4 regions of the Microbacterium pollutisoli genome follow, and region 4 is predicted to be linked to each of the others. Evidence: predicted binding sites of a transcription regulator. Region 4 holds the regulator's gene; each other region holds the start of a gene.
What was found. Region 4 encodes LexA, which represses DNA repair genes until DNA is damaged. Its sites were predicted from a motif close to TCGAACANNTGTTCGA; they were not measured.
Positions count from the first base shown of each region.

Region 1 (7,452 bases), on a different contig from region 4:
GAACGCATGGCGCAGTGGGGCGTGACTCGCACCCGCTACACCGAGGCGGCCCGAGCCGCCGTGACGGCCGGCATCCTGCCCGCCGATGTGGCCCTGCCTGTTTCGCTCGAGGAAACCGTCGAACTGTTCACTCGGGAGAAGACGGCATGACCGGGCTGGCGCTGCGCTTTGAGAACGTGCGATTCCGCTATCCCTCCGGCACCGAGGCCCTGCGCGGTGTGACACTGCAGATCGACGCAGGTGAGCGGGTCGCCATCGTCGGCCAGAACGGAGCCGGGAAGACCACCCTGGTGCGCCACCTCAACGGCATCTTCACACCCAGTGAAGGGTCGGTGCATGTGGGCGACTGGAACACCGGCGGACGGTCGATCGCCGAACTGGCGGCACGCGTCGGCTACGTCTTCCAGAACTCCGACGAGCAGATTTTCGCGCGTCGCGTCATCGATGATGTGAGCTTCGGTCCCCGGAACCTCGGAATGGACGAGACCGCAGCCCTCGAACGTGCGCGTCAAGCACTTCAGGCGGTGGGCTTGACGACCCAGGAGGAGGTCCATCCGCACCAGCTCTCGCTGTCGGAGCGCAAGCGAGTCGCTCTGGCGGGGGTGCTCGCGATGCGCACGCCGGTGCTCGTTCTCGACGAGCCGACCACAGGTCAGGATGCCCGTGGCGTGGAGATGATCGCGCGCGTGGTCGATCGCGTGAGTGCGGAGGGGACCACCGTGGTGGCCATCACCCACGACATGGACTTCTGTGTGGAGAACTTCGACCGCGTGATCGTCATGACACAGGGCGCGGTGCGCGCTGACGGAACGCCCGAGGAGGTGTTCGCGAAAGACGATGTGGTGCAGGCTGCGCGCGTGGAGCAGCCTCAACTGATGCGGTTGGCCGAACAGCTGAGGTGGTCACAGCGACCACGCACGGTTGAGGACTTCATCGCGATCGCCGGAGGCCGGGGCGCATGACGGCCGCGTTCGCGCTGCTCGCCGCGCTGTGCCTGGGCGTCGCCGACTTCTTGGGCGGAGCGCTGTCGCGGCGCGTCGCACAGATCACCGTCCTGGTGCTGTCGCAGATGGTGGCCACGCTCGCGGTGATTCCACGAGTCATCGCCGAGCCGATCGGGCCCGACCCCGGGCCGGCACTGGTGTGGGGCGCGATCAGTGGTGTGGGGGCTGCGGTGGGCGTGGCTTCGCTGTATCGGGCGCTGTCGATCGGGACCATGGGCGTCGTCGCGCCGATCTCGGCTCTGGGCGTCGTCGTCCCCGTGGCGGCCGGCGTGATCGATGGGGATGCGCCGGGCGCGTGGCTGGTCGTGGGCATGGCCGTGGCCGTCGTCGGGTCGGTCTGCGCCAGTGGGCCCGAGATCGGCGGACGCACGGGTCACGGTGTGAAGCCGGTGCTGCTCGCACTGCTTGCCGCATTCGGGTTCGGCATGAACAACCTCGCTGTCGCGCGGGGCAGCGCGTTCGACATCTCAGCCACGCTCGTCGCGAATGTGTCGGCGACGCTGGTCCTATATGTGATCGCCCTCGCGGTGTTGCGGGTGGTTCCCCGGGCCGGGGGACGCCATCTCATCGGGATCATCGCCATCGGTGTTCTCGGCTTCATCGCCAACCTGTTCTTCGCGATCGCCAGTGAGTCGGGAATGCTGTCCGTCGTCGCCGTGTGCGCATCGGTGTTCCCGGCCGTCACGGCCGTCCTCGGGTGGTGGATTCTCAAGGAACGCCTGCTACCTGTCCAGGTGATCGGCGTCGTGCTCGTGCTGGGCGGCGTGGCGGTGGTCGCGCTCGGGCAGTGACCGGGGCGCCGGCGCTGCGCGGGGACCCGGCGTGGCCGGTCCGTGAGCCCGGCTGCGCGCCACGGCGCTGAATGCTCCGACAATGCTGGCCTGCGGCATCCGGCACCGCCATGATGATCGTATGGACACCCCTGCACGCAAGCCCGATCGCACTCTCTGGGTCGTGATCGGCGTCGTGGCGGCGCTCGTCGTCGTCGCCCTCATCGTCGTCTTCACCCGCGGCGGCTCCGCTCCGCTGGACGAGTCATCACCCGCGGGAGTCGTGCAGCGCTACACCCAGGCCGTCCTCGACCGCGACCGCGAGGCGGCGCTGCGCCACCTCGCCCCCGACGTGGCCGACCGATGCGAGCGGCTGGATCCGAGCGCCGCCGACGACGTCCGCGCCGTGCTCGACGACACCCGCGAGCACGGCGATTCGGCCGAGGTCACCGTGACGATCTCGCAACCGGCCGGCGGTGGCCTGCTCGGCCCGAACGAATACAGCTATCAGGCTTCGTTCTGGCTCGCGCGCACCGATTCCGGCTGGGTGATCGAGACGGCGCCGTGGGAGTTCGCCGTCTGTGCCGAGGTGACGCAGTGACCACGCCCCGTCAGACCGCCGCGCCGGGCGTTTCCGGCGCGCCGGGCGCGCAGGGCACCGTGCGTCGGGTGATCGTCTTCCTCCTGCTGTTCGTGCTGGTGTGCCTGACCGCGTCGGGGCTCGCCGGACTGCTCGGCCGGCTGTTCGAGGTCCGACCCGAGTTCGACATCGGCATCGGCGGCCTCGCCCTGTCGCTCGCCTTCACACTCGTCGGCGGCCCGCTGGCGGCGGTGCTGTGGTGGTTCGCGTGGCGCAGGCTCGACGGACCCGACCGCGGCTCGGTCGCGTGGGGCCTGTATCTGACCGCGATCTCGTTCACCGCGCTCGTGGTCTTCACCAGCGCGCTGCTGGGCATGTTCGCCGACCTGATCGCCGGACGGTGGGACCCCGGAGCACTGGGCACGGCCATCGCGTGGCTGGCCGTATGGGGCGCCCACCGCTGGATGCGGCTGCGCCGGCGACCGGTGCGGCTGCGCACCGCGCCCGGCGTGCTCGGGGCGGCGTACGGGCTGATCGTCGGTGTCGTCGGCGTCGTGCGCGCCCTGGCGAGTCTGTTCGACGAGGCGATCGCCCCGGCGCAGGCACACCTGGGCGGCGGATGGTGGGTCTTCGCGCTGCAGAGCCTGGTGTGGGGTGTCGGTGGCGCGCTCATCTGGTGGTGGCACTGGTACCGCGACGCCGTGCGAAGCTTGCGCGGCGGTTTCGCGGACGTCGCCCTCGTGGTCGTCGGGGTGCTCGGGGCGGCGGCGACAACCCTCGGCGGTGTCATCGCCGTACTGTACGTCGGACTGCGGGCGCTGTTCGACCCGAGCGAGCCGTGGCGCGAGATCGTGGAGCCACTGGGCCTGGGGGTGGCTGCCGCAGCCGTGGCGGCGGCGGTGTGGCTGTACCACCGGCGCATCGCGCTCGCGCGCACAGAGACCACGGCAGGGGCGATCGGCCTGGTCGAAGCCGGACTGGGGCTGATCGCCGCGGCATCCGGGATCGGCGTCGTCATCAACGCACTGCTGGCGGCGCTCACGGAGCCCCTGGCCGGGTCGGACGCCCGGGCGCTGCTGCTGGGCGGGATCGCGGCGCTCGTCGCCGGTGCGCCGTTGTGGTGGATCGCCTGGCGTCCGCCGGCCGGCCGGGTGGATGCCGCGTGGTCGAGCCGCCGGGTGTACCTCATCGCGGTGTTCGGGGTGAGCGCGGTGGTGGCCATCGTCGCGTTGCTCGTCGTCGGCTACCGCCTCTTCTCGTTCGCGCTCGAAGGCGACGGCGGCAACCTCGTGGAGCAGATCCGCGCCCCGTTCGGGTTGCTCGTGGCCACCGCGCTGATCGCCGGCTACCACTTCGCGATCTGGCGCCGCGATCGCGTCGACGCGGAAGACGAGCCGTCCGTGCCGCGCATCCGTCAGGTGATCCTGGTCGCTCCGCCAGGTGCGGACGAGTTGGCCCGCACCATCGGCGCGGTGACCGGTGCGGCGGTCACCCGCTGGGTGCGTGCCGACGCGGCGGGGGATGACGGGGGTGTGCGGGCTGGTGTCGTCAGTGACGTGGATGCCGCGGGCTCCGGTCGCGCGGATGCCGGCGGCGTGGGTGCTGCCGGGGGAGTGGACGCCGCGGCGCTCACGGACACGCTCGCCGGCCTCACTGCCCGCCGTGTGCTCGTGCTGGCCGCGCCCGACGGGAGGGTGGAGGTCGTCCCGCTCGCGGACTGACTCGGCGGGAGCGTCACCCCGCGGCGTGCAGCAGGGCGTCGGCGACCGGGGCGATCGCCTCCGGTGCCACATGCAGATTCAGCGCGGGTTCGATGAGCTCCACCTCGAGCACGATCAGGCCGTGCTCAGCGGTGTCGACCACATCGACGCGCGCGTACAGCGGCATCGGCTCGCCCGTGATGTGGCTCACCGCGCGCACCGCGTCGATGGCGAACGTCTGCTCCGCCAGGCTCGCCGGCACGGGGATCGGGTTCTCCTGATAGACGCCGCCGCGCAGCTCGCCGCCGACTTCCAACAGGGCGCCCTTCGCGATCGCGTGGGTGAAGCGTCCCTTGATGACGTACAGCGCCTTCTCCGCGCCGGCGCTCAGTTCGGCGATCTCGGGCTGGATCATGGCCGTGCCCCCGCGCGCGATGATCCGCTCGGCCAGCGCGAGCGCGCGGGGATCGTCGGCGTCGAACAGCCCGGTGTCCCGCGCGCCGGCCGACAGGGTGGGCTTGACCACGATGCGCTGTGGGCCTCCGGCATCCGCTGTGCGCGCGGAGCGCCGGCTGCGTGGGGTCCTGGCATCCACTTCTGCTGCCGCGTGAGCGCGCAGCGCCGCGCGCGCGTCGTCGAGATCGCGGCAGTACGCCGTCGGCACGGTGGGGATGCCGGCATCCGCCAGCGCGGTCAGATACGACTTGTCAAGGTTCCAGCGCACCAGCGTGGCCGAGTTGACCAATCGCGTCGCGGCGGCGGCACGCGCGACCCAGGCGGCGAACTCGTCCGCGCGCTCGGGGTAATCCCATGTGGAGCGAATGGCCACGAGGTCGAACGCGCCCAGGTCGATGCGGTCGTCGTGCCACACGACGGCCTCGGCCACCGCGCCCCGCGCGCGCAGCGCGGTCAACAGCAAGGGAGTGTCGTGGTCGGGGTCCTCAGCGGCGAACACATCGGTCGTGGCGAGGGCGATGCGCAGGGTCACGAAGTCAGCGTACGGGGCGGCGGCGGGCACGGATTCCTCCCCAATCTGTGTTCGATATACGTTGTCCACACTGTGTAGCGGATATGGAACGAATGTCCGACCCTCCTGTCAGTATGGAGCCATGACATTCCTCGCCGAGCTGACAGAGAGGCTGCGCATGGTCACCCGCCACGCCGAGCTCGACGTCGCGCCCGGTGAGCTCCTGCCCGCCGTGCGGCGGCTCGATGACGACGCGGTCGTCGCACTGCTCGAAGAGGCCGCGGCCATCTCCTCCTGCGTCGAGCGCCTCAAGGTCGTCGGAGCCGCCGTCGTCGCCGAGCGATCAACCGGCGGCGGTCTGGCTCGACGTCGCGGCTTCCGCAACCCGGTGCAGCTCGTCCAAGACATCACCGGTGGCACGCGCGGCGACGCATCGCGCACGCTGCGGGTCGGCTCGGCCCTCCTCGACGACGGGCCGGTGGATGCCGGAGACGGTCCGGCCGGTCGGGGCCCGTCGATCGAGGGCGCGGCCGGCGACGGTGAGGCCGGGGGTGACGGGGTCGACGGTGCGAGCGGCGACGTGGTCGAGGGTGGTGACGGTGTCGGCGCTGGAGGTGGCAGCGGCAGCGCGCCGGTGTTCATCTGGCACGCGGAATTGCGTGACGCCATGCTGACCGGTGCACTTTCGACCGCGCAGCACGATGCGATCCGTAACGGTCTCGGTGAGCCCGCCGACACCGAGCGCGCCGACGAGGTGTGGGCGATCGCCGCCCAGCAGCTCATGGCCGAAGCCGCCGACGTCACCGTGGAAGAGCTCCGCAAGAGCGCACGGGCGGTGCGCGATGCGCTCGACCCGGTCGGCGCCGAAGAACGGTTCGCCGAGCGCTTTGCCGCGCGATCGTGGCGGGAGTGGACGGACGAGCACGGCCGTCACCACGCGCACATCATCTACGACGACGAGATGGGGGCCTGGGCCAGCAGTGTGATCAGCGCGGCGCTGCGGCCGCGACGCGGCGGGCCGCGCTTCCTGACCGACGCCGAGCGCGCCCAGGCCGAAGCGCTGCAAGACGACGACCGTACGAACGACCAGCTCACCTACGACCTGATGATGGGTGTGCTGCGAGCCGGCGCGCTGGCCACCGCCGAGGACGTGTTCGGCGTGCGGCAGCCGGGCGTCCGCCTCGTCACGGTGAAGGACCACATCGGGCGCCGCGACATGTTCGGGCGGCTGGTGGCCATCGCGAACCTCGAAGACGGCGGCGACGCGCTGCCCGGCTCGGTTCTCGACGCGGCGCTGTGCAACACGGGGACGCTCGAGATCACCGTTTCGTCGTGCGGCAAGCCCCTCGATGTGGGGCGGGAGAAGCGACTGTTCACTTCGGCGCAGAAGCAGGCGCTGGCCATCCGTGACGGCGGCTGCATGTGGCCCGGATGTCACATGCCGGCCTCGTACTGCGAGTCGCACCACACGACGCCGTGGGCGGAGGGCGGATCGACCGACGTGGACGACGGCATCCTGCTGTGCCGATTCCATCACCTGCTGCTCCACAACGAAGGCTGGCGCGTCACCCGTGACGCGGCCCACGGAGTCTTCGTCCTCCACGCACCGACGGGGGAGCGGACCACGCTGCATTCGAAGTCGCCGCTGCGGTGGGCGTGGAGCGATCCGCCCGACCGGCCCGGCTGGCGCACGCCGCCGTCGGCGCGAGCTTCGGCCCCGGCCGCACCGCCCGCACCGCCCGGGAACCGGCCGGTGAGCGAACCACCCCGTGAGCGACCACCGGAAGGCGCCCGCCCACGTGAGGATACGTACGCCCGTGAAGGTGCCCGGTCACGTGAGGATGCGTACCCCCGTGAAGGTGCCCAGTCACGTGAAGATCTTCAACCCGCGCTGCTGCCCGCGTGATGTGGGCGACGGTCATGCCGCCCATGCGCGGAGGGTCCGCGAGACCACACCGATCACGGCGAAGGAAAAATGGCGGAGGATAGGGGATTCGAACCCCTGAGGGCTTGCACCCAACACGCTTTCCAAGCGTGCGCCATAGGCCACTAGGCGAATCCTCCAGGTCCCGCGAACGGGCCGACCGACAGTCTACCTGGTGGATCCCCGAGTCTCCGCCTCGGCCGCATTCAGGTCGTCGGTCACACCACGAGCTCAGCCCCACCGCAGCCGTCTCGGCAGCCGGCGCTACTTCGCCAGCGCCCGCGGCACCGAGCGCAGCCCCACGCGCTCGGCGACACCCGAACCCGGCTTCACAATCAGCGACTTCGGCATCAGCAACGCGCCGCGGCGCAGGTGCGGGGGCGCGGCCGCCAGCAGCCCGCGGCGCACGACCCCGGCATCCACCCCCGGCCGCGAGCCGGGCCGCGCTGCACGCGCATAGTTCGCATGCTCCACCGTCGACACGAGCCGCTCCACCGCATCGGCCGG
Region 1 is NZ_JBNYWT010000003.1:280,746-288,197, forward strand. Features, by position in the region: gene ACQ143_RS09250 (energy-coupling factor ABC transporter ATP-binding protein) at 1-150, shown strand, start outside; gene ACQ143_RS09255 (energy-coupling factor ABC transporter ATP-binding protein) at 147-962, shown strand; gene ACQ143_RS09260 (EamA family transporter) at 959-1,795, shown strand; gene ACQ143_RS09265 (hypothetical protein) at 1,917-2,375, shown strand; gene ACQ143_RS09270 (DUF5671 domain-containing protein) at 2,372-4,075, shown strand; gene ACQ143_RS09275 (ATP-grasp domain-containing protein) at 4,089-5,042, opposite strand; gene ACQ143_RS09280 (HNH endonuclease signature motif containing protein) at 5,164-6,927, shown strand; tRNA gene ACQ143_RS09285 (tRNA-Ser) at 6,998-7,085, opposite strand; gene ACQ143_RS09290 (transglutaminase family protein) at 7,210-7,452, opposite strand, start outside.
Region 1: a site for LexA is predicted at 5,082-5,097, ahead of ACQ143_RS09280 (HNH endonuclease signature motif containing protein). Genes of this name have one in related genera too.

Region 2 (7,452 bases), on a different contig from region 4:
CGAAGGGCTCGTCCTCGCGCGCCAAGAAGCCGGCGCCGGCACCCAAGCGCTACGTCGACGAACCCGACAAGCCGCCCGTCCTGGCCCGCGCCTGGATGGGCCTCGCGCACGCCACCGGCGGCGCCTTCCGCGCGTTCGGTCCGGAGACCCTCGAGAAGGACCAGCGGCGCGACGGGTTCCCGTTCGTGCTCGTGCTGCTGGCCGTGGTCGGCGCGATCGTGGAGTGGTTCCTGATCGGCACCGAGGTCGGCACCACCGTCAGCGCCTTCACCGTCGGTGCGCTCATCGGGCGCGAGGCGTTCGTCATGCCCGTGCTCCTGCTGATCCTCGCCGGCTGGCTGTTCCGCCACCCGGCGTCGGTGCACGACAACGGCCGCATCGGTATCGGTTTCGCGATGTTCATCCTCGCCGTCGCCGGCTTCTGCCATGTGTTCGGCGGCCGGCCGCAGCCCAAGGACGGTCTGCCCGCGCTGAGCCAGGCCGGCGGACTGTTCGGCTGGATGCTCGGCGAGCCGCTCACCTTCCTCACCCCCGTGGGAGCCGGGATCGTGCTGAGCCTGCTGACCGCGCTGAGCGTGCTGATCATCACCAAGACCCCGCCCAACCGCATCGGCCGCCGTCTCGGCGACCTCTACGCGTGGATGTTCGGCGCCGAACGGCCCGAACCGGCCGAACCGGGGACCGTCGCCTTCGCCGAGGCGGACAAGGACGCCGACGAGGGCGTGCCGTGGTGGCGCCGCACAAAGAGCGGGCGCGAGGAGGACCCGGACGGGCACCTCGGCTCGGACGACCTCACGGCGCTGCTGGACGCGTCCGGCGTGGGCGGATTCGACAACCCGGTCACCACGCCCCTCCCGGCTCCGGACGCCCCCACCGAGGTCATCGATCCGGCCGTGGTCGCCGGCGCGAAGAAGGCCGCCCGCGGCGCCGACACCGGCATCCGCGACGACGCGACCGAGGTCATCGACGACGCGATGCTGCCGGGCATGTCCGGGCTCGGCGGTGACGGCGAGGGCCGCCCGCCGTCGGCGGCGCCGTACCGCCTGCCGTCGGTGGCCGCGCTGGCGGAGGGCACACCGCCCAAGGCCCGGTCCGAGGCCAACGACAAGGTCGTCGCCGCGATCACCGGTGTGTTCGAGCAGTTCGGCGTCAACGCCCGCGTCACCGGCTTCTCGCGCGGCCCGACGGTCACCCAGTACGAGATCGAGCTCGGGCCCGGCGTCAAGGTCGAGCGCATCACCGCGCTGACCAACAACATCGCCTACGCCGTCGCGTCCAACGAGGTCCGCATCCTCGCCCCGATCCCGGGCAAGAGCGCCATCGGCGTCGAGATCCCCAACGCCGACCGCGAGATCGTGACCCTCGGCGACGTGCTGCGCTCGAGCACCGCGACCGCGTCCACCCACCCGATGACCATCGGCGTCGGCAAGGACGTCGGCGGCGGCTACGTCATCGCGAATCTCGCGAAGATGCCGCACCTGCTGGTGGCCGGCTCCACCGGCTCGGGCAAGTCGAGCTTCGTGAACTCGATGATCACGAGCCTGCTGATGCGCGCCAAGCCGTCCGATGTGCGCATGGTGCTGATCGATCCCAAGCGGGTCGAGCTGACCAGCTACGCGGGCGTGCCGCACCTGATCACCCCCATCATCACGAACCCGAAGAAGGCCGCCGAGGCGTTGCAGTGGGTCGTGAAGGAGATGGACATGCGGTACGACGACCTCGCGTCGTTCGGCTTCCGCCACATCGACGACTTCAACAAGGCGGTCCGCGCCGGGGAGATCACCCTTCCGGCCGGCAGCGAGCGCGTGCTCAAGCCCTACCCGTACCTGCTGGTGGTCGTCGACGAGCTGGCCGACCTCATGATGGTCGCCCCGCGCGACGTCGAGGACTCGATCGTGCGCATCACCCAGCTGGCCCGCGCCAGCGGCATCCACCTCGTCCTGGCCACCCAGCGCCCGTCGGTCGATGTGGTCACCGGCCTCATCAAGGCCAACGTGCCCTCGCGCCTCGCGTTCGCGGTGACCAGCGTCACCGACTCCCGCGTCATCCTCGACCAGCCCGGCGCCGACCGGCTGATCGGGCAGGGTGACGGACTGTTCCTGCCGATGGGCGCGTCCAAGTCCATCCGGGTGCAGGGCGCGTGGGTGAGCGAGCCCGAGATCGAGAAGGTCGTCGCGCACGTCAAGGGCCAGGCCGAGCCGGAGTACCGCCCCGACGTCGCCGCGGTCGTGGAGAAGAAGGAGATCGACGCCGACATCGGCGACGACCTCGAGCTGCTGCTGGCGGCCGCCGAGCAGATCATCTCGACCCAGTTCGGCTCCACCTCCATGCTGCAGCGCAAGCTGCGCGTCGGGTTCGCCAAGGCCGGGCGGCTCATGGACCTGCTCGAGTCCCGCGAGATCGTCGGCCCGTCCGAGGGGTCGAAGGCCCGCGACGTGCTGGTCACCCCCGACCAGCTGCCGGCCGTCCTGGCCCGGCTGCGCGGCGAGGAGCCGCCCGCCGCCGGGCCCGCCGACCCGGTGGAGGAGCAGTTCGCGGGCTACGAGGTCGTCGACGGCGACGATGGCGATGAAGACGCGTGGGGTCTCACCGGGCGCGAGTGACGCCGGTAGGCTCGTCCCGTGGCCATCCCGAGGCAGCTGCCCAACGCGATCACCATCGTGCGCATTCTGTGCGCTCCCGTCTTCGTCTGGCTCCTGCTGGCGGATGCCGGGACCGACGGCGCTCTGCGCTGGTGGGCCGCCGCGCTGTTCATCGTCGCCATCGCGACCGACGGCATCGACGGTCACCTCGCGCGTAAGCACGGCATCGTCACCGACCTCGGCAAACTGCTCGACCCGATCGCCGACAAGGTCCTGACGGGCGCCGCGTTCGTCTGCCTGTCGATCCTCGCCGAGCTGCCCTGGTGGATCACGATCGTCGTGCTCGTACGCGAGTTGGGCGTGACCGTCGACCGGCTCATCGTCGCCGCCGACCACGTCGTGGCCGCCGCCTGGATGGGCAAGCTCAAGACCGTCGCACAGGCGGTCGCCCTGTCGCTCGCACTGCTGCCGCTGTGGACGGTCGTGGGGGAGTGGATCCACATCGTCAACGCCGTGACGATGACCATCGCCGTCGTCCTCACCATCGCCAGCGGTGTCGACTACGTCGTCACGGCGATCCGCGCACGGCGGGGGGCGCGACGATGACCCGGCGACCGGCGCCGGCGCCCGACCTGCCCGACGACATCGAATCGACCCTCGTGTCGCCGGGGCGTCGCACCGACCCCGAGCGTCTGGTGGCCCGACTCAAAGAGCTCGGGTGGACGCTCGGGGTGGCCGAGTCGCTCACCGGGGGCATGGTCATCGCCTCTCTCATCGACGTCGCCGGCGCCTCGGCCGTGGTCCGCGGCGGGGTCGTGGCCTACGCGACAGAGCTGAAGCAGACGCTGCTGGGTGTCGACCAGGCGCTGCTCGAGGCCCACGGCCCGGTCCACCCCCGGGTGGCGCGGCAGATGGCTGACGGCGCGCGGCGCGCGCTCGGCCATGAGGGCGTCCCCACTGATGTGGGCGTGGCGACCACCGGCATCGCCGGCCCGGTCTCGCCCGACGGGCAGCCGGTGGGCACGGTGCACATCGCCGTGTCGACGCCGCTCGGCTCGCGCGCCGAGTCGCTGCTGCTGACCGGCGACCGCCATACGATCCGCACCGAAGCGACTGCGCGGGCGCTGCGCCTGATCATCGAGGCGCTCTGACGGTTCGGAATACCGCGGGTGTCGAACCTGTTACGTATGAGTGATTCCCATGTATTCCTCAGGGGTAAGGGGATATGGTGACCGAAAAGGTGAGGTACTGTTGTCCACCCGAGACACAGCAGAAGTAGGCAGAGGAGGGGGCCCGACATGATCCTGGTACGTCAAGAGATCGGCGATGTCCTGCGTGATCTTCGCTTGCAGAGGGGCCGCACCCTCCGTCAGGTCGCGGGGCGCGCGAGCGTCGCGCTGGGCTACCTGAGCGAAGTGGAGCGCGGTCAGAAGGAGGCGTCCAGCGAGATCCTCGCCGCCGTCGCCGAAGCGCTCGATGTCCCCATCTCGTCCATCATGCGTGAGGTCGGCGACCGCATCTCGGTTCTCGAGGGCCTGCAGACCATTCCCGACGTCGTGCCGGACGACCTGGCGTCGCTGGGCGACGACCTCGTCCAGCCCGAGCTGTCGCTGCGCTGACGCCGCCGATGCGGCTCAGCGAGTTCGAACGCGCCGTCGCGCGCGAGTTCGGCTCCGCAGGCGCGACCCTGGTCAACGACCTGGCGCTGCCGCACGTCGGCAACCGCACCGCGGCCGAGTGCCTGCGGGCGGGTGTCGACCCGCGGGAGGTCTGGTACGCGCTGTGCTTGGAGACCGATGTGCCGCCCGCACGTCGGCACGGCGTGGGCCTGCAGGACCCGCCGCGTAACTGACCCGCACGGGTGACCCGGCGGGGCGGGGCTGCCCGCACAGGGGATGCCGGCGTTCGGCGGGATGCCGGCGTTCGAACATCCGCTTTCGGCGTGTCATCGAAAATCCGTTCGAGACGTGGCATAGCCTCCTGCACAAGCGGAGTCATTCCGCCGCTGTCCACCGAAGATGCGCTTCCGCCCGACGATGTCGGAGGGTGCACATAGCGTGGACAGCGTCGGATGACACCACACGCCTTGTCGCAGCACGTGCTCCACCGGAGGGCGGCGCGACAGCCTACAGGCGACGGAATGCGAACCAGAAGGAGCACCCATGCCCTCTCCCGCTGAGCGCGAGAAAGCCCTCGAGTCGGCTCTCGCCCAGATCGACCGGCAGTTCGGAAAGGGCTCGGTCATGCGACTGGGCAGCGACGAACGCGCCCCGGTCGAGACGATCTCCACCGGATCGATCGCCCTTGACGCCGCGCTCGGCATCGGCGGGCTCCCGCGCGGTCGCATCATCGAGATCTACGGTCCGGAGTCGTCGGGTAAGACGACGCTGACCCTCCACGCGATCGCCAACGCGCAGCGCGCCGGCGGCATCGCCGCCTTCATCGACGCCGAGCACGCGCTCGACCCCGACTACGCGCAGAAGCTGGGCGTCGACATCGACCAGCTGCTGGTGTCGCAGCCCGACACCGGTGAGCAGGCGCTCGAGATCGCCGACATGCTGATCCGCTCCGGCGCGATCGACCTGGTCGTCATCGACTCCGTCGCCGCGCTCGTGCCCGAGGCGGAGATCAAGGGCGAGATGGGCGACTCGCACGTCGGTCTGCAGGCGCGCCTCATGTCGCAGGCGCTGCGCAAGCTGACCGGTGGCCTGAACCAGACCAAGACCACCGCCATCTTCATCAACCAGCTGCGCGAGAAGATCGGCGTGTTCTTCGGGTCGCCCGAGACCACCGCCGGTGGAAAGGCGCTGAAGTTCTACGCCTCCGTGCGCCTCGACATCCGGCGCATCGAGACCCTGAAGGACGGCACCGAAGCGGTCGGCAACCGCACCCGCGTCAAGGTCGTCAAGAACAAGATGGCGCCGCCGTTCAAGCAGGCCGAGTTCGACATCCTGTACGGCGTCGGCATCTCTCGCGAAGGCAGCCTCATCGACTACGGGGTGGAGCACGGCATCGTCAAGAAGTCGGGTGCCTGGTACACCTACGACGGCGAGCAGCTCGGGCAGGGCAAGGAGAACGCCCGCAACTTCCTGATCAAGAACACCGACATCGCCGCGGACATCGAGGCGAAGATCAAGCAGAAGCTCGGCATCGGCGTTCCGCGGGCGGTCGAGGCGCCGCCCGCCCCGGCGGCAGACCTGACCGCGCGCCGCCCGGCGTGAGGCGCCGGCAGCCGCCGCACAAGGTGACAGACGCATGAGCGACGACCAGGGCGAGCCCGGGGCCGACAACGGCCGCGGGCTCGCCCCCGTCATCCCGCTGTTCGGGGCGCGCGGCGCCGCCGGGCCGCAACCCGGTGGCGAAGAGGTCTCCGACCTACCCCGTGCTGCTGCCGCCGGCCGCGCCGTGCCCGCCGACGACGGTGCGGACGCCGCGGGCCACGGTGCCCCGGAGACCGACTGGCACACCAGCTGGCTCGGCGACGAGGCCGGCGACGACCCCGCGACGGCCGATGACGACGAGCGGGAGCGGATCGAGGCCGCCGAGGCGATGCTGCTGCGCAAGCTGCGGGGCCGCTCGCTCTCGATCCGCGAGGCGCGCACGCACCTGGCCGGGCACGAACTCGACGCCGCCGCCGTCGACGGGGTGATCGCGCGGTTCGAGCGCAACGGCTACCTCGACGATGCGAAGCTGGCCGATCAGCTCATCCACACCGCGATGCACCGCAAGGGGCAGGGGCGACGGGTCGTCGCCCAGGCACTTGCACAACGGGGCATTCCCCGCGAGGTCGTCGACGCCGCGCTGGCCGAGGCGCCGGACGACGACGCCGAGCGCGCCCTCGAGTTCGCCCGACACAAGGCCCGCACCATGACCGACCTCGACCGGGACGTCGCGCTGCGACGCCTGGCCGGGCAGCTGGCCCGACGCGGCTACGGCGCGCAGGCGCTCGACGCCGCCCGGCAGGCGCTCGATGAGGCCGGGGGCTCCCGCGGTCCCCGCACGGGCGTGCGCTTCACCTGACCCGTCTCCAGCGGCCGGACACCCGGATTGCGCTCGTACAATGGTCGGATCATGACTTCGCCTTCTTCCGCGCCGACGCTGATCGCACCGTCGCCGGCCGCCGTCGCCGCCGACGGTGCCGCCCGCACCTACGAGGTGCGGACCTTCGGCTGCCAGATGAACGTCCACGACTCCGAACGTCTGTCCGGTTCGCTGGAGAGCGCCGGCTACGTGCGCGCCCAGCCGGGTACCGACCCCGACGTCGTCGTCATCAACACCTGCGCCGTGCGCGACAACGCCGCCGGCAAGTTGTACGGCACGCTCGGCCACCTCAAGAGCCGCAAGGACAAGCACGCCGGCATGCAGATCGCCGTCGGCGGCTGCCTCGCTCAGATGGACAAGGACACGGTGCTCGAGAAGGCGCCGTGGGTCGACGTCGTGTTCGGCACCCACAACATGGGCTCGCTGCCCGGACTGCTCGAACGCGCCCGGCACAACGACGACGCCGAGCTGGAGATCCTCGAATCGCTCGAAGTGTTCCCGTCGACCCTGCCCACCAAGCGGGACTCCGTGTACAGCGGCTGGGTGTCGATCTCGGTCGGCTGCAACAACACCTGCACCTTCTGCATCGTGCCCAGCCTGCGCGGCAAGGAGAAGGACCGCCGCCCCGGCGACATCCTCAGCGAGATCAAGCTCCTCGTCGACGACGGCGCCATCGAAGTGACGCTGCTGGGCCAGAACGTCAACAGCTACGGCGTCGAGTTCGGTGACCGGCAGGCCTTCGGCAAGCTGCTGCGCGCCGCCGGCCAGATCGAGGGGCTCGAGCGCATCCGCTTCACCAGCCCCCACCCGGCCGCCTTCACCGACGACG
Region 2 is NZ_JBNYWT010000005.1:5,082-12,533, reverse strand. Features, by position in the region: gene ACQ143_RS11660 (DNA translocase FtsK 4TM domain-containing protein) at 1-2,603, shown strand, start outside; gene pgsA (CDP-diacylglycerol--glycerol-3-phosphate 3-phosphatidyltransferase) at 2,622-3,188, shown strand; gene ACQ143_RS11650 (CinA family protein) at 3,185-3,733, shown strand; gene ACQ143_RS11645 (helix-turn-helix domain-containing protein) at 3,881-4,201, shown strand; gene ACQ143_RS11640 (DUF3046 domain-containing protein) at 4,210-4,434, shown strand; gene recA (recombinase RecA) at 4,745-5,803, shown strand; gene ACQ143_RS11630 (regulatory protein RecX) at 5,838-6,602, shown strand; gene miaB (tRNA (N6-isopentenyl adenosine(37)-C2)-methylthiotransferase MiaB) at 6,654-7,452, shown strand, end outside.
Region 2: a site for LexA is predicted at 4,531-4,546, ahead of recA (recombinase RecA). Genes of this name have one in related genera too.

Region 3 (7,452 bases), on a different contig from region 4:
ATCGCCTTCCCTTTCCATTATCGCGCGCGAGGGGGGTCTTGCGGCAAGGGCCCCCTCGTGGGGCAGAATCGCAGGTCGCGCGGGAAATCATCCCGCGACGCACGGGACATGATCCCGCTGAGAGGAGACGGATGCCGTCCACCCGCACCGCGAGTGCTTTCGACCTGCCCGAGCGCCTGGCCGCCAAGAACGACCCTGAGCTGATCGCCGCCGACGCCGCGCAGTTCGCGGCGATCGCCGAGACCCTGGAGCGCACGACCACGCGGCTGGAGGCCCAGCTCGCGGCCGAACAGCGCAAGCCCGCGCTCGCCGGCCAGCAGGCGCTCGACCGGGATCTCGAGATCCATCGCCTGGGCAGCCGATTGCGGCTGCTGCGGCGCTTCGGCCTCGACATGTGCCTGGGGCGCATGGTGCGCGCCGACACGGATGAACCGATCTACATCGGCCGGTTCGGTCTGACCGCCGACGACGGTCGGCAGCTGCTCGTCGACTGGCGTGCGCCCGCCGCCGAGCCGTTCTTCGCTGCGACCCGCGCCCACCCGATGGGACTCGTCAGCCGGCGTCGGTACCGCTGGACGAACCGGCGCGTGAGCGACTACTGGGATGAGGTGCTCGCGGCCGACGCCGCGGCATCCGGCGCCGCGCTCGACGACGAGTCGGCGTTCATCGCCAGCCTCGGCTCGGCGCGCTCGCCGCGCATGCGCGACGTGCTCAGCACGATCCAGTCCGACCAGGACGCGATCATCCGCGCCGATTCCCGCGGCGCGCTGGTCGTCGACGGTGGGCCGGGCACCGGCAAGACCGTGGTGGCGCTGCACCGCGCCGCATACCTGCTGTACGCCGACCCGCGCCTGCAGGCGGGACGCGGCGGCGTGCTGTTCGTCGGGCCGCACCAGCCGTACCTCGCCTACGTCGACGATGTGCTTCCGAGCCTGGGTGAGGAGGGGGTGCAGTTGTGCACGCTGCGCGATCTGCTTCCGCAGGGGGTGGATGCCGGCGTCGAGCACGACCCGGCGGTCGCCGCGTTGAAGGCGTCGGCCGCGCTCGAGCGGGCCATCGAACCGGCCGTCGCGCTCTATGAGGAGCCGCCGACGACGCCGCTGCTCGTCGAGACCCCGTGGGCCGATGTCCGGGTGACCCCCGACGACTGGGCCGATGCGTTCGCGTCCGCCGATGCGGGGGCCACGCACAATGACGCCCGCGACCAGGTGTGGGAGGAGCTGCTCGACATCCTCACCGACAAACTCGGCGAGCGGGATGCGCCGCTGACCCAGGCGCGCCGTGCGCTGGCGCGCAACGAGGTGCTGGGTCGCGCGTTCGCGAAGGCGTGGCCGCTGCTGAGCCCCGAGGTCGTCGTGGCCGACCTGTTCACGGTTCCCGCCTACCTGCGACGGTGCGCACCCTGGCTGACCGCCGACGAGGTGGCGGCGCTGCAGCGGGAGGACGGACGGGCGTGGACCGCGTCGGACCTGCCGTTGCTGGACGCCGCGCGGCTGCGCGTGGGTGATCCGGAGCAGAACCGGGTGCGGCGTCGGCGCGAGGCGGCGCTGGCCGAGCAGCGCGCGCAGATGGGACGGGTCGTCGACGAGATCATCGCCGCCGACGACTCGGAGCTCGGCGAGGTGCGGATGCTGCGGGGAGCGGACGCCCAGCACAGCCTCGTGGACGATGCGCTGCTGCCGGCGCTGGATCCCGACGCGCTGGCCGGTCCGTTCGCGCACGTGATCGTCGATGAGGCGCAGGAGTTGACCGATGCGGAGTGGCAGATGCTGATGCGGCGCTGCCCCTCGCGCAGCTTCACCATCGTCGGTGACCGCGCGCAGGCGCGGCACGGGTTCACCGAGACGTGGCAGGAACGGTTGGAGCGTATCGGATTCCGTGACGTGCATATGTCGTCGCTGACGGTGAACTACCGGACGCCCGAGGAGGTCATGCGGGAGGCCGAGCCGGTGATCCGCGCGGTGATCGAGGATGCGAACGTGCCGACCGCGGTGCGCAGCTCCGGCATCCCGGTGCACCACGGATCGGTCGACGAGCTCGAGGGGATCGTCGGTGGCTGGCTCGCGGCTCATGCCGAGGGCATGGCATGTGTGATCTCCGCGGATCCGGTGGAGCGCGTGGGCGGTGACGGGGCTGGCGGCGACCGTGTGCGCTACCTCACGCCGGAGACCGCGAAGGGTCTGGAGTTCGACCTCGTCGTGCTGGTCGATCCGGAACGGTTCGGCGACGGCATCACGGGTGCGGTTGACCGCTACGTGGCGATGACCCGCGCGACCCAGCGGCTCGCGGTGCTGACGGGGTAGCTCGTTGCCCGTCGGGTTGGCAGCGCGCCGGCTTCGTGGCGCGCAACGGTCCGCGCGCCGGGTCGGCGGCGTTCGGTGGTCAGCCCGCCGGGTTGGTCGCGGCGCCGTCGAGCCAGAGTGTGTCGCTGTCGTCGGCGTGGGAACCGGTGGTTCCGACGTGCTTCGCGCTGATCTTGGGGCCCTTGGTGATGACGTGGACCATGGCCATCGCGTGCCCGCGGCCCAGACCGTAGTCGGCGGCGAGCCACTCGACGATGGGGGCCGCCTTGGTGGTCTCGTCGAACCCCTTCTCGCGGGCGATGTCGACGAGCTGGCGGGGTGTCAGCCCGGTCTTCTTCTCGACGGCGTCGAGATATGCCTGAAACGACATGTGCGTCCCCTTCGGTCATGAGTGGCGTGCGCACGCTATCGCACGGGAGTTCGCGGCGCTAGTGGTCTCCTGCGTGAACGCGCGGCGTCAGAACGGCGCGGGCGTGGCCCCGGAACGGCGCGGGCGGGGCGTCAGAACGGCGCCGGGGTGTCGTCGCGGAGGTAGAGGCCGTGACGGTTGCGGGTGCGCTCGATGAGGTCCGCCGGAACGAACGCGACGGGAGGTGGCGGGGTGTCGGTGTAGATGTGCCCATCGGGGTCGTGCCATTCGAGGACGCCCCCACGGCGGTGGATGACCCGCCAGGACGTGTGGTGCTTGAGCACATGGTGTCGCCGGCAGATGCATGCGAGATTGCACAGCTGGGTGCGCCCGCCCTGGGCGTGGTCGTGGGTGTGATCGGTGTCGCATCTGCGCGCGGGCATGCTGCACCCGGGGAATCGACAGTGCCGATCTCGGGCGCGGAGGTAACGGCGCTGGGCGGCGGTCGGTGTGTACCGGTCCACCTCGAGAACAGTGCCGGTGATCGGATGGGTGAGAACGCGGTCCCAGCCGGGGGCGTCGACCGTGAGCATGCGCGCCGTTGCGGGATCGATGGGGCCGTATCCGTCGAGTTCGGCCGGTTCGGTGCCCACGGTGTCGTCGCCCGCGAGCAGCGAGAGCACGGGGACGGTGATCTGCACCTGCCCGATGACCGCGGCGATGGGTCCGGCGTCGGCTCCGAGGGGCACGCCGGCCAGCAGCAACTCGGTGATCACGTCGGCCCGCCGCTGGTCGAGCGTGCGCTCGTCGGGCTCCGATTCGCGCTCGTGGCGGCTCTGCCCTGCGGCGATGCCACGGGCGTGGGCGGACCGCGGGTCGATGAGCCGGGCAGTCGATACGAAGTCCACGCCGGTCAGGAGTCGGTCGTCGCTGAGACCGGCGATGGAAGCCACGGTGCGTGAGGACGCGTCGGTGGACGCGGCGGCAGCACCACCCGCGTACAGCGCCGTCCGCACCCGCGCGGTGAGCGTCAGTTCGAGCGCACTGCCCATGGGCCGCGCGGAACCACCCTGGCCTCGAGAAGCACCCGGGCCGCGAGAACCACCGGGGCCTCGAGAACCACCGGGGCCGCGAGAACCACCGGGGCCGCGAGAAGCGCGCGAGCCGACCGGTGTTCCGAACACCCGGGCCAGGGCGGCGTCGTCGACTTCGGTGAGGTTGAGGCGGGCGATGCTCGTCGCACGGTCCATGGCCGCGTGGGCGAGGACGGCGGGGATGTCGAGTGTCAGACGGGCCATGCCGTCGGTGAGGCGGGAGACGCGCACCTTGCGATTGTCGCGGGCTCGGCGGTGCCGTTCGGCGAACGGCACCGGGTTGCACCGTTCGGCCAACCGCTCGGCGATCGGACGCGTGCGCGTGGCCGTCTCCCCCTCGGCCACGGGCACCACCTCGGCTTCGAACCGGGCGCGCGCATCTTCGTCGTCGAGGAGTGCGCCGGCGTCCGTGATGACGCGCACGTGAGCGCGGCTGATCCGCCCCTCCCGCCAAGCCGCCACCGTCATCGGAAACCACCGCACGGTCTGCTGCGCCTGGACGATCTGGCCCTGGATCGCCCGATCCGACAGCCGCACCCGTGCGCCCAGGCGAGCGGACGCATCGCGCAGCGGAAGCGCCGTCGCCCGCTGCGTGGCCGGCAAGGCCTCGATCTGTGCGTCGACGGCGTCGCCGAGATCGGCGAGGGCCTCCGTCTCGGCCGCTTCGAGCGCCGCTATCTGAGCGCGGATGTCGGCCACCCGGTCGATCATCGCCATGACCCCGCGCGCGCCCGTCCCGAGGTCGGGAGGCGACAGCTGTTCGAGGGTCATGCATCCATTCTAGCTTGAGATATCGAACAAAGCAACGATGAATGTGGAGAAGTCAAACATGCGACCACCGCACACGTGTCCGACACCGCCGCAGAGGTCGGCGATCCCAGCCGATCCGCCCAACCCGTGGCATCCTCTCGCCCCGCGTGGAATCATCGGGGGAATGGGTGCCCCCGACCTGCAGACCCTTGCGCTGCTGCGGCGCGTGCGCGACCGGATGGACCGCGAGTACGCGCAGCCGCTCGATGTGGAGTCGCTGGCGCGTGACGTGCACATGTCGGCCGGCCACCTCAGCCGGCAGTTCGTTCTCGCCTACGGCGAGCCGCCCTACGCGTATCTCATGACGCGGCGCATCGAACGGGCGATGACGCTGCTGCGGCGCGGCGACCTCAGCGTCACCGAGATCTGCTTCGCGGTCGGATTCTCGTCGCTGGGCACCTTCAGTTCGAGGTTCTCGCAGCTGGTCGGCGTCGCGCCGAGCGTGTATCGGGAGCAGGGCGCGCCGTTCCGTCCCGGCATGCTGCCGTGCATCGCCAAGAACCTCACCAAACCGATCAGGAATCGAGAAGCGAGGCCCGCAGCGACGCTCGTACCGTGATCCGCATGGACATCACCATTCATTCCAGCTTCCTCCCGCACACCGATCCGGACGCGTCGTTGGCGTTCTACCGCGACGTGCTCGGGTTCGAGGTGCGGCTCGACGTCGGGTACGAGGACATGCGGTGGATCACCGTGGGTCCGGCCGGCCAGCCCGACACCGCGATCGTGCTGCACCCGCCGGGGGTCGGCTACGACGTCACCGAGGACGAGAAGCAGACGCTGCTCGAACTCATCGCCAAGGGCAGCTACTTCGGCGTGAACCTGGCCACCGATGACCTCGACGCCGCCTTCGCGCAGGTCGAGGCCGCCGGCGCCGACATCGTGCAGGAACCGATCGAGCAGGACTACGGGGTCCGGGATGCCGCGTTCCGCGACCCGGCCGGCAACCTTATCCGCATCCAGCAGAAGAAGGAGAACTGACATGGCCGACAAGGGATTCAGCGCCGAAGAGCGCGAAGCGATGAAGCAGCGCGCCGAAGAGCTGCGCGCCTCGAAGGGCCTGAAAGGCGCCGCCAAACTCGCGCGAGAGGTCGAAGCCTGTGTCGCCGCCATCGACAAGCTGACCGGCGTCGACAAGGAGGTGGCGGTCCTGTTGAACAAGATCGTCACCGAAGAGGCCCCCGACCTGAACCCGAAGACGATGTACGGCTTCCCGTCGTACGCCCGCGACGGCAAGGTCGTCGTCTTCTACCAGCCGGCATCCAAGTTCAAGACCCGGTACGGCACGGTCTCGTTCGACGACCCCGCCAACCTCGACGACGGGCCGATGTGGGCGGTCTCGTACGCGGTCGTGGAAGTAACGGATGCCGTGGAGAAGAAGGTCCGCGAGCTCGTCAAGAAGGCGGTGAGCTGACCGGCCACGCCCGCACGACCGACCACACCACGCCACGACCGCATCGTCACCCCACGGGGACACTGACGATGCGGTCGTCGCCGTCTGCGGCATCGCCGCGGCCGTCGGTGTTGTTGGTCAGCACCCAGACGGTGCCGTCCGGGCCGGCGATCACGTCGCGCAACCGGCCGTACTCCCCCGCCAGGTGCTCCCTAGACGAGCCCAGGTCGGCCAGCGGCACCTCGCGCAGCACGCGGCCGCGCAGGTTCGCGATGTACAGCGCGTCGCCGATCACCGCGATACCGCTGGGGCTGGCCGCGCTCGTCTCCCACACCTGCACCGGATCGCGGAAGCCCTGGCCTTCGCCGCCGGTTCCTTCCACGACCGGCCAGCCGTAGTTGCCGCCGGCGACGATCACATTCAGCTCGTCCCAGGCGTTCTGCCCGAACTCGCTCGCGAGCATCGTGCCGTCGTCGGTCCAGGCCAGGCCCTGCACGTTCCGGTGGCCCAGGCTGTAGACCGGCGACCCGGCGGTCGGGTTGTCGGCGGGGATCGACCCGTCGGGATTCACCCGCAGGATCTTGCCGGACAGCGACTCGGGATTCTGCGCACCGGCCGGGTCTCCGGCATCCCCCGCCGCGATGTACAGCGCCCTGTCGGGACCGAAGGCGATGCGTCCGCCGTTGTGGATGCCGGCTTTCGGCAGCCCGTCGATGACCACTGCCGGGTCGGCGACGCCGAGGTCGCCCGGTGTGCCGATGAGCGTGAACCGTACGACGCGGTTGTCGTCGGCGGCGGTGAAGGCGGCGTAGAGACCGTCGTCCCCGTCGCGGGCGAGGCCGAGGAGGCCGCCCTCGCCGCCGGGCACGACGCCGTCGACGGTGGCGACCTCGCGCAGGTCGCCCGTGCCGGTGAGTTCGAGGATGCGGGCGCTGTCGCGCTCGCTGATGAGCACCGAGGTGTCCACCACGACCATCGACCACGGGGCGCGCAGGCCGGTGACGATGTCGACCGGGCCGGTCGGTGCCGGGGGTTCGGAGGCGGTCTCGTCGGGCGACGGCTCGGCGGTCGGGGCGGCCGAGGCGGTCGGCGTGCCCGGTACGGTCTCGGGCTCCGCCCCGGCTGTCCCGGGTCCGCCCAGCGCGAGGATCAGCGCGCACACGGCCAGCACCGCACTGACCGGCGCCATAGTCCAGCGTTCGGGCAGGCTCCGGGAGATGAGGTTCAGAGCGATGCCGACGACGAAGTACGCGCACACGATCCACGTGAGCACGACGATCACGACCGAGGTGCCGCCGGGCAGGATGCCGGCGCGACTGAGCAGCAGCGCGGCGATGGCGGCGTAGAGCACGACCGCGACGGCGCTGCCCACCCGCAGCCGTGTCGGGACCACGGTGTGCTGCCCGCCCCACACGAACCGGCCGTAGGGCAGCCCGCAGGCGACGAGCACCTGCAGCACGGCCAGGCCCAGCAGGACGACGCAGGCGATCGCGGCGGCGACGG
Region 3 is NZ_JBNYWT010000002.1:487,256-494,707, reverse strand. Features, by position in the region: gene ACQ143_RS07205 (DNA glycosylase AlkZ-like family protein) at 1-1, shown strand, start outside; gene helR (RNA polymerase recycling motor ATPase HelR) at 132-2,303, shown strand; gene ACQ143_RS07195 (DUF4287 domain-containing protein) at 2,383-2,673, opposite strand; gene ACQ143_RS07190 (DUF222 domain-containing protein) at 2,805-4,517, opposite strand; gene ACQ143_RS07185 (helix-turn-helix transcriptional regulator) at 4,681-5,115, shown strand; gene ACQ143_RS07180 (VOC family protein) at 5,121-5,537, shown strand; gene ACQ143_RS07175 (hypothetical protein) at 5,539-5,970, shown strand; gene ACQ143_RS07170 (PQQ-dependent sugar dehydrogenase) at 6,017-7,452, opposite strand, start outside.
Region 3: a site for LexA is predicted at 4,585-4,600, ahead of ACQ143_RS07190 (DUF222 domain-containing protein). Genes of this name have one in related genera too.

Region 4 (7,452 bases):
AGCGGGCCGATGAGGCCGTCGAGGTAACGCGCCTCGAAGTCGTGCGTGTCCGCGGCGAGGGTGCGGGCATCCCCGATGCCGTAGCGGGAGATGCCGGCGCTGAACACGTCGGTGCCCACCAGTGCGGCCAGCACCGTCCATCCGCCGGCCGAGCCACCCGCGATCGCGAGCCGCCCGGCATCCGCCCGTCCCTCGGAGGCCAGGCCCGCCGCCGCCGACGCGACGTCGTCCACATCGACCACGCCCCACTGGCCGTTCAGGCGCTCCCGGTACGCGCGGCCGTACCCGGTCGATCCGCCGTAGTTGACCTCGAGCACGCCGATGCCGCGGCTGGTGAGGTACGCCGTCCGGCTGTCGGCGACGCCCCCCACGTGCGCCGTCGGGCCACCGTGGACCAGCACGACGTACGGGGGCTTCTCGTCGGCCCGGCCGGTCGCATCCGGGTTCATCGGGGGGTAGTCGAACGCGTGCACCGGGCCGTGGATGCCGGGGAACGTCACCGGCCGTCCTTCGGGATACCAGTGCGCGTCGGCGGACGGGCCGCCGGCGACCAGCAGGGGCTCGCGCCCCGGCTCGACCATCCACACGCCGGTGCCGCCCGGCGCCGCCCCGGAGAGGAGCACCCGGGTGCCCGACACGTCCTCGACCACGACGCGGGCCCGGCAGGGAACCGCCAGCGTGGCCACCTTTCCGTCGGGGGCGATGTGCACGACGGAGTCGGACCCGTTCGTGCGGACGGCGATGAAGCCGCCGTCGGCCAGCGGCGCGAACCAGCGCGCACCGAGCACCCACAGCCCGCCGCCGGTGTCGGCGTCCGCCGGCGCGATCGGGGCGCGGTCGGCCGACCGGTCGGCGGCCGGATCGGCACGCCACAGGTTCCACCGGTCGGTCGGATCGTCGACGTAGACCAGGGCGCCGTCGGCGGTCCACTCCGGCTGCAGGGCGGCGCTCGTGCCGCCGGCGACCGTCACGACGTCGGTCACCCGGCCGCCCGTGGTGCGCCCCACCTGCAGCGTCGTGCGGTCCCACGGCATGTCGGGGTGGTTCCACCCGACCCAGGCCAGGCGGGTGCCGTCGGGGGACAGGGCCGGCTGCGCGACGAAATCCGTGCCCTCCGCCAGGGTGGTCACGGTGCCGTCCTCGGCGATCGCGACGATGTCGCGGGCGGGTACCGGCTGCCGGCCGTGTCGCTCCCGCACCGCGAGCAGGGTGCCCGCGTGCCACCGCAGGCCGCCGTACCGGGTGTCGCCGTCGACCGGGGTCAGCGGGTGCGGTTGCCCGCCGCCGGTCGTGGTCCACACGCGCTGGTCGGTCTTCTCCACGAAGAACAGGCGGCCCTGGGGCGTCGCCGTCCATGAACCGCCGCCGTACTCGTGCACCCGCGAGCGCGCGTCGGCGGGGGCGGCGAGCAGCTCGTCGACGGTGCCGTCGGCGCGGCGGCGGCGCACCGTCGTGCGGCCGCCTTCGCTCGGCACCGATTCGCCCCACCAGATCTCGTCGCCGACGAACGCGGCGCCGTCGAAGCGCGGTGAGGCCGCCGAGGCCCACGTGGCGGTCAGCGGCGAAGGCCAGGAACCGCAGGGGAGGGTTTCGCTCATGGCCCCACGCTAGCCGCGATCGGGCGGGGGTGATCGATGGCACCATTCGTGCGCGGGGTGGCGCTCGTGGTTCTGGTCGCGGGGGCGGCCATGCGGTCGACTTGAGGCATGGACACCCCACCGCCCGCGCTCATCGTCATCGACATGCAGGAGGGATTCACCGACCCCTTCTGGGGCCCGACCGCCAACCACCCCGGCTGCGAAGACAACGTGGCGCGGCTCATCGCGGGGTGGACCGCCCGGGACCGGCCGATCGTGGTGGTCCGCCACGACAGCGTGCATGCGGACTCACCGCTGCGGCCGGGCCACCCCGGCAATGCCCTCGTCGCCGCGGTGGATGCGGCACCGGCCGGCCTGCGGGTGGTCAAGACGGTCAACTCGGCCTTCTACGGCACGCCCGACCTCGAGGCCTGGCTGCGCGGGCGGGACATCACCGAGCTCGTGCTGTGCGGCATCCAGACCAACATGTGCGTGGAGACCACCGCCCGCATGGGCGGCAACCTCGGGTTCGATGTCGTGGTGGCGCTCGATGCGACGCGCACCTTCGACCTCGCCGGCCCGGACGGCCGGGTGATCGGGGCCGCAGAGCTGATGGCGGTGACCGCGGCGAATCTGCACGGCGGCGGCTTCGCCCGGCTGCGGGCCACCGACGACATCCTCTCGCACTGACGGCGGCCCCGGATGCCGGGTCTGCGGCCGGCCGGTGTCAGACGGCCCGCAGCACCGCCACGACCTTGCCGAGCACCGTGGCGTCGTCGCCCAGGATCGGCTCGAACGCCGTGTTGCGGGGGAGCAGCCACGTGTGGCCGTCGCGCTGCCGGAACGTCTTGACCGTGGCCTCGCCGTCGAGCATCGCGGCGACGATCTCGCCGTTGTCGGCGGTCGACTGCGCGCGCACGACCACCCAGTCGCCGTCGCAGATCGCGGCGTCGATCATCGAGTCGCCGCTCACCTTGAGCATGAACAGCTCGCCCTTGCCCACCAGCTGACGCGGCAGCGGGAAGATCTCCTCCACCTGCTGCTCGGCCGTGATCGGCACGCCCGCGGCGATCCGCCCGACCAGGGGCACCAGGGCGGCGTCGCCGACCGACGGGCCTTCGTCGGGGTTGTCCGTGCTGCTGCCGGGCAGATCGATGAGCACCTCCATCGCGCGGGTCTTGCCAGGGTCGCGTCGCAGGTAGCCGCTGAGCTCGAGCTGGTTGAGCTGGTGGGTCACGCTCGAGAGCGACTTGAGCCCGACGGCGTCGCCGATCTCGCGCATGCTCGGCGGATACCCGTGCCGGGCGATCGAGCGCTGGATCACCTCGAGGATGGCCATCTGCTTGTCGCTCAGGCTCTTGCGCCGGCGGGTCTGCGGCTTGTCGGTCATGTCCGGCTCCTTCTCGGGCCCGGCTCCGAGTTCGAATGTCGGAGGTGGGTGATGGGCTCTTCTCATCGAAACGGTATCCGGTGACGGGCGGCTCGTGCGGCAGGCATTCGCGTGTCGCGTGCGATTCGATCTCCGATCCGGTTACCTCTTGACACGCTATCAGCTCGAAGATACATTCGGAAGAGAGATTCGCATCCGGCCCTCCCGGCCGAGGTGCCGGATGCGAATCTCTGACACCGCCGCACGAGGAGGAATGATGACCACCATCGACGTCGCCGCCCGCATCCCCGCCCCGCGTCCGACGCGTCTGCGTCTCACCGTCCGCGGCCGGCGTGTGCTGGCGACGCTCGCCTCCCTGCCGGCGGTGGTCGCACTGACGATCGCCGTCGTGTCCGGCGGCGGCGCGATCGCCTCCTCCGAGGCCGGGGCGCCCGCCGGCAGCTTCGCGACGGTGACCGTCATGCCCGGCGAGTCGCTGTGGTCGATCGCCGAGCGCGTCGCCCCGACGGCCGACCCGCGCGATGTCGTCGACGAGATCATGCGGCTCAATGCACTGGCCGGTGCCGGCCTCGACGCCGGGCAGAGCATCGCCATCCCGGCCCGGTACAGCACCGGCGGCTGAGCCCGGCGGGCCTAGCATGGAGGGGTGACTGCCCGTCTGGAAGACCTTCCGATACGCGACGACCTGCGGGGGCTCAAGCCCTACGGCGCCCCGCAGGTGCCCCTGCCCATCGCACTGAACGTCAACGAGAACACCCACCCGGTTCCGCCCGAAGTGGCCGACGACATCCTCGACGGCATCGGTCAGGCACTCGGCGACATCAACCGCTACCCCGACCGTGAGTTCACCGCCCTGCGCGAAGGCTTCGCCGACTACCTCGGCCACAGCCTGACCCGCGAGCAGATCTGGGCGGCCAACGGGTCGAACGAAGTGCTGCAGCACCTGCTCCAGGCCTTCGCCGGGCCCGGCCGCACCGCCTTCGGGTTCGCGCCCACCTACTCGATGTACCCGCTGCTGACCCGCGCCACCGGCGCCGAGTTCATCGCCGGCACCCGGGGGGTGGACTACACCGTGTCCGCCGACGACGCCGCCGCGCAGGTCGCCGACGCCCGGCCGGACGTGGTCTTCCTGTGCGCGCCGAACAACCCGACCGGCACGCCGATGCCGCTGGATGTCATCGAGGCCGTCTACGAGGCCGCCCCCGGCATCGTGATCGTCGACGAGGCGTACTGGGAGTTCGCACCCCGCGAGGAGCGATCGGCCCTCACGCTCCTGCCCGGCCGCGAGCGCCTGGTCGTGTCGCGCACGATGAGCAAGGCGTTCGCCTTCGCCGGGGCCCGGATCGGCTACCTCGCCGCAGACCCCGCGGTGATCGACGCGCTGCGCCTCGTGCGGCTGCCGTACCACCTCGGCGCGCTCACCCAGGCGGCGGCCACCGCGGCGCTGCGGCACGCGCCGACGATGCTGCAGATGGTGGACGAAATCGTCGGCCAGCGCGACCGCATCTCGGCGACGGTGGAGGCCCTGGGCTACACGCCGCACGAGAGCTGGACGAACTTCGTCCTGTTCTCCGGCGTCGACGACCCGGCCGCGACCTGGCAGGCGCTGTACGACCGCGGCGTGCTGATCCGCGACGTGGGCATCGCGCACAGCCTCCGGGTGAGCGCCGGCACCGAGGCGGAGACCACGGCCTTCCTCGACGCGCTCGCGTCGCTCTGAGCGCGGCGTCGGTGGCCTCGCGCCTCGGTAGACTCGGGGCATGAGCAGCACCGGGGCCCGTACGGCCAGCATCCGCCGCGCGACCAGCGAGTCCACCGTCGAGCTCGAACTCGACCTCGACGGCACGGGCACGAGCCGCATCGACACCACGGTGCCGTTCTTCGACCACATGCTCACGGCCTTCGCGAAGCACTCGCTGACCGACCTGACCGTCCGTGCCTCCGGCGACACCGACATCGACGCGCACCACACGGTCGAGGACATCGCGATCGTCCTGGGCCAGGCCATCCGTGAGGCGCTGGGCGACAAGGCGGGCATCTCGCGGTACGGCGACGCGCTCGTCCCGCTCGACGAGGCGCTCGCACAGGCGGTCGTCGACATCAGCGGCCGCCCCTACCTCGTGCACAGCGGCGAACCGACCGGGTTCGAGCACCACCTCATCGGCGGGCACTTCACCGGGTCACTCGTGCGGCACGTGTTCGAGGCGATCTCCTACAACGCCGCGCTGACGGTGCACGTCACCGTGCTCGGCGGCCGGGACCCGCACCACATCGCCGAAGCCGAGTTCAAGGCCTTCGCCCGCGCCTTCCGCCAGGCCAAGGCCCTCGATCCGCTGGTGCACGGCATTCCGAGCACCAAGGGCGCCCTGTGACCGGATCCGCGCCGATCGTCGCGGTGCTCGACTACGGGTCGGGCAATGTCCACTCCGCCGTCAAGGCGCTGATCGCCGCCGGCGCCGACGCGCGTCTGACCGCCGACCGCGGTCTCATCCAGGATGCCGCGGGCCTCGTCGTGCCCGGCGTGGGCGCCTTCAGCGCCGTGATGTCAGCGCTGCACGCCGGCCGCGGCGACGAGATGATCGGCCGACGCCTGGCCGGCGGGCGCCCGGTGCTGGGCATCTGCGTGGGCATGCAGATCCTCTTCGAGCACGGCGTCGAACGCGGCGTCGACACCGAAGGCATGGGGGAGTGGCCCGGAGCGGTCACGGAACTGGACGCGCCGGTGCTGCCGCACATGGGCTGGAACACGGTGCGCGCCGGCGAGGGCTCGGTGCTGTTCCGCGGCATCGAGCACGAACGCTTCTACTTCGTGCACTCCTACGGCGCCCAGCACTGGAGCCTCGATGTGATGCGCCCGTTCGCGCCGCCGGCGGTCACCTGGTGCGACTACGGCACGCCGTTCCTGGCCGCCGTCGAGAACGGTCCCTTGTCGGCCACGCAGTTCCACCCGGAGAAGTCCGGCGCGGCCGGAATCCGCCTCCTCGCCAACTGGATCGAGTCTCTGCCGCAGTCCGAGTAGGCTTGCCCCTTGTGCGCAATCGGCGCACGGATCCACTCTCCCTGGGGAACCATGAACGATTTCGCGACGACTCCTGAACTGATCCTCCTGCCCGCCGTCGATGTCGCCGACGGCAAGGCCGTGCGCCTCACGCAGGGCGAAGCCGGCACCGAGACCAGCTACGGCGACCCTGTCGACGCCGCGCTGAACTGGGCCGAGCAGGGCGCGCAGTGGATCCACCTCGTCGACCTCGACGCCGCGTTCGGCCGCGGCAACAACACCGCGATCCTGCGCCGCACCATCAAGCACCTCAAGGGGGTGCAGATCGAGCTGTCCGGCGGCATCCGCGACGACGCATCGCTGGACGCCGCCCTCGAAAGCGGCGCGACGCGGGTCAACCTCGGCACGGCGGCGCTGGAGAACCCGGAATGGGCGGCGGACGTCATCGGCCGCTACGGCGACGCGATCGCCGTCGGGCTCGACGTGCGCGGCACGACCCTCGCCGCCCGCGGCTGGACCCAGGAGGGCGGTGACCTGTGGGAGGTGCTCGAACGCCTCGAGCACGCGGGCTGCCGCCGCTACGTCGTCACCGACGTCACCAAGGACGGCACACTGCGCGGTCCCAACCTCGACCTGCTGCGCGAGATGGCCGCCCGCACCGACAAGCCCATCATCGCCTCCGGCGGCGTCTCCAGCCTCGACGACATCATCGCTCTGCGCGAGCTCGTCCCGCTCGGCGTCGAGGGCGCGATCGTCGGCAAGGCCCTGTACGCGGGGGCGTTCACCCTCGTCGAGGCTCTGGATGTCGCCGGCGCCTGATCACTCGTGCGAGCTGCCCGGCGATTCCGCCGGCCAGCCGTGGGCGGGGCGCAACTTCGAGGCGAACCCGCACGCCGGTGACGACGGCTCAGCCGACCCCGCACTGCTGGCCGCGCTGGTCGCCTTCCGCGAAGGTCGCGGCGAGGCGGCCGCGGTCGTCGACGCGTACCGTGCCGCGCGCCTGCTGATTCCGCTCGTGGCCGAGAAGGGCGACGAGGGGGTCGGGCCCACCGGACTGCCGGTGGACAAGACCCAGGAGCTGGCCATCGTCACCGTCGCCGCCCCCGACGGACGGCGCGTGCTGCCGGTGTTCACGTCGGTCCAGACCATGTCGGCGTGGGACGCCCAGGCCCGCCCGGTTCCCGCCGACGGCGTCCGCACCGCGCTGTCGGCGGCCGCCGACGACACCGATCTGATCGTCATCGACCCCGGCGCGCCGACCGAGTTCGTGCTGCGGCGCCCGGCCGTGTGGGCGATCGGCCAGGGGCAGCCCTGGGAGCCGGCCGACCGGTCGCCCGAAGTGGTCGCCGGACTGCAGGAGAGCATCGGCGGCGAACTCGCGGTGCTCGATCTGTCCGTCGCGCCGGGCGACCCGGATGCGCGGCTGCGCGGCCCCGAGCTGATCGTGCGGCTGCACCTGATCGACGGACTCGATCAGGGCGAGCTGG
Region 4 is NZ_JBNYWT010000009.1:34,208-41,659, reverse strand. Features, by position in the region: gene ACQ143_RS14670 (dipeptidyl-peptidase 5) at 1-1,598, opposite strand, end outside; gene ACQ143_RS14665 (cysteine hydrolase family protein) at 1,707-2,267, shown strand; gene lexA (transcriptional repressor LexA) at 2,305-2,967, opposite strand; gene ACQ143_RS14655 (LysM peptidoglycan-binding domain-containing protein) at 3,224-3,589, shown strand; gene ACQ143_RS14650 (histidinol-phosphate transaminase) at 3,614-4,687, shown strand; gene hisB (imidazoleglycerol-phosphate dehydratase HisB) at 4,728-5,339, shown strand; gene hisH (imidazole glycerol phosphate synthase subunit HisH) at 5,336-5,986, shown strand; gene priA (bifunctional 1-(5-phosphoribosyl)-5-((5-phosphoribosylamino)methylideneamino)imidazole-4-carboxamide isomerase/phosphoribosylanthranilate isomerase PriA) at 6,038-6,784, shown strand; gene ACQ143_RS14630 (SseB family protein) at 6,768-7,452, shown strand, end outside.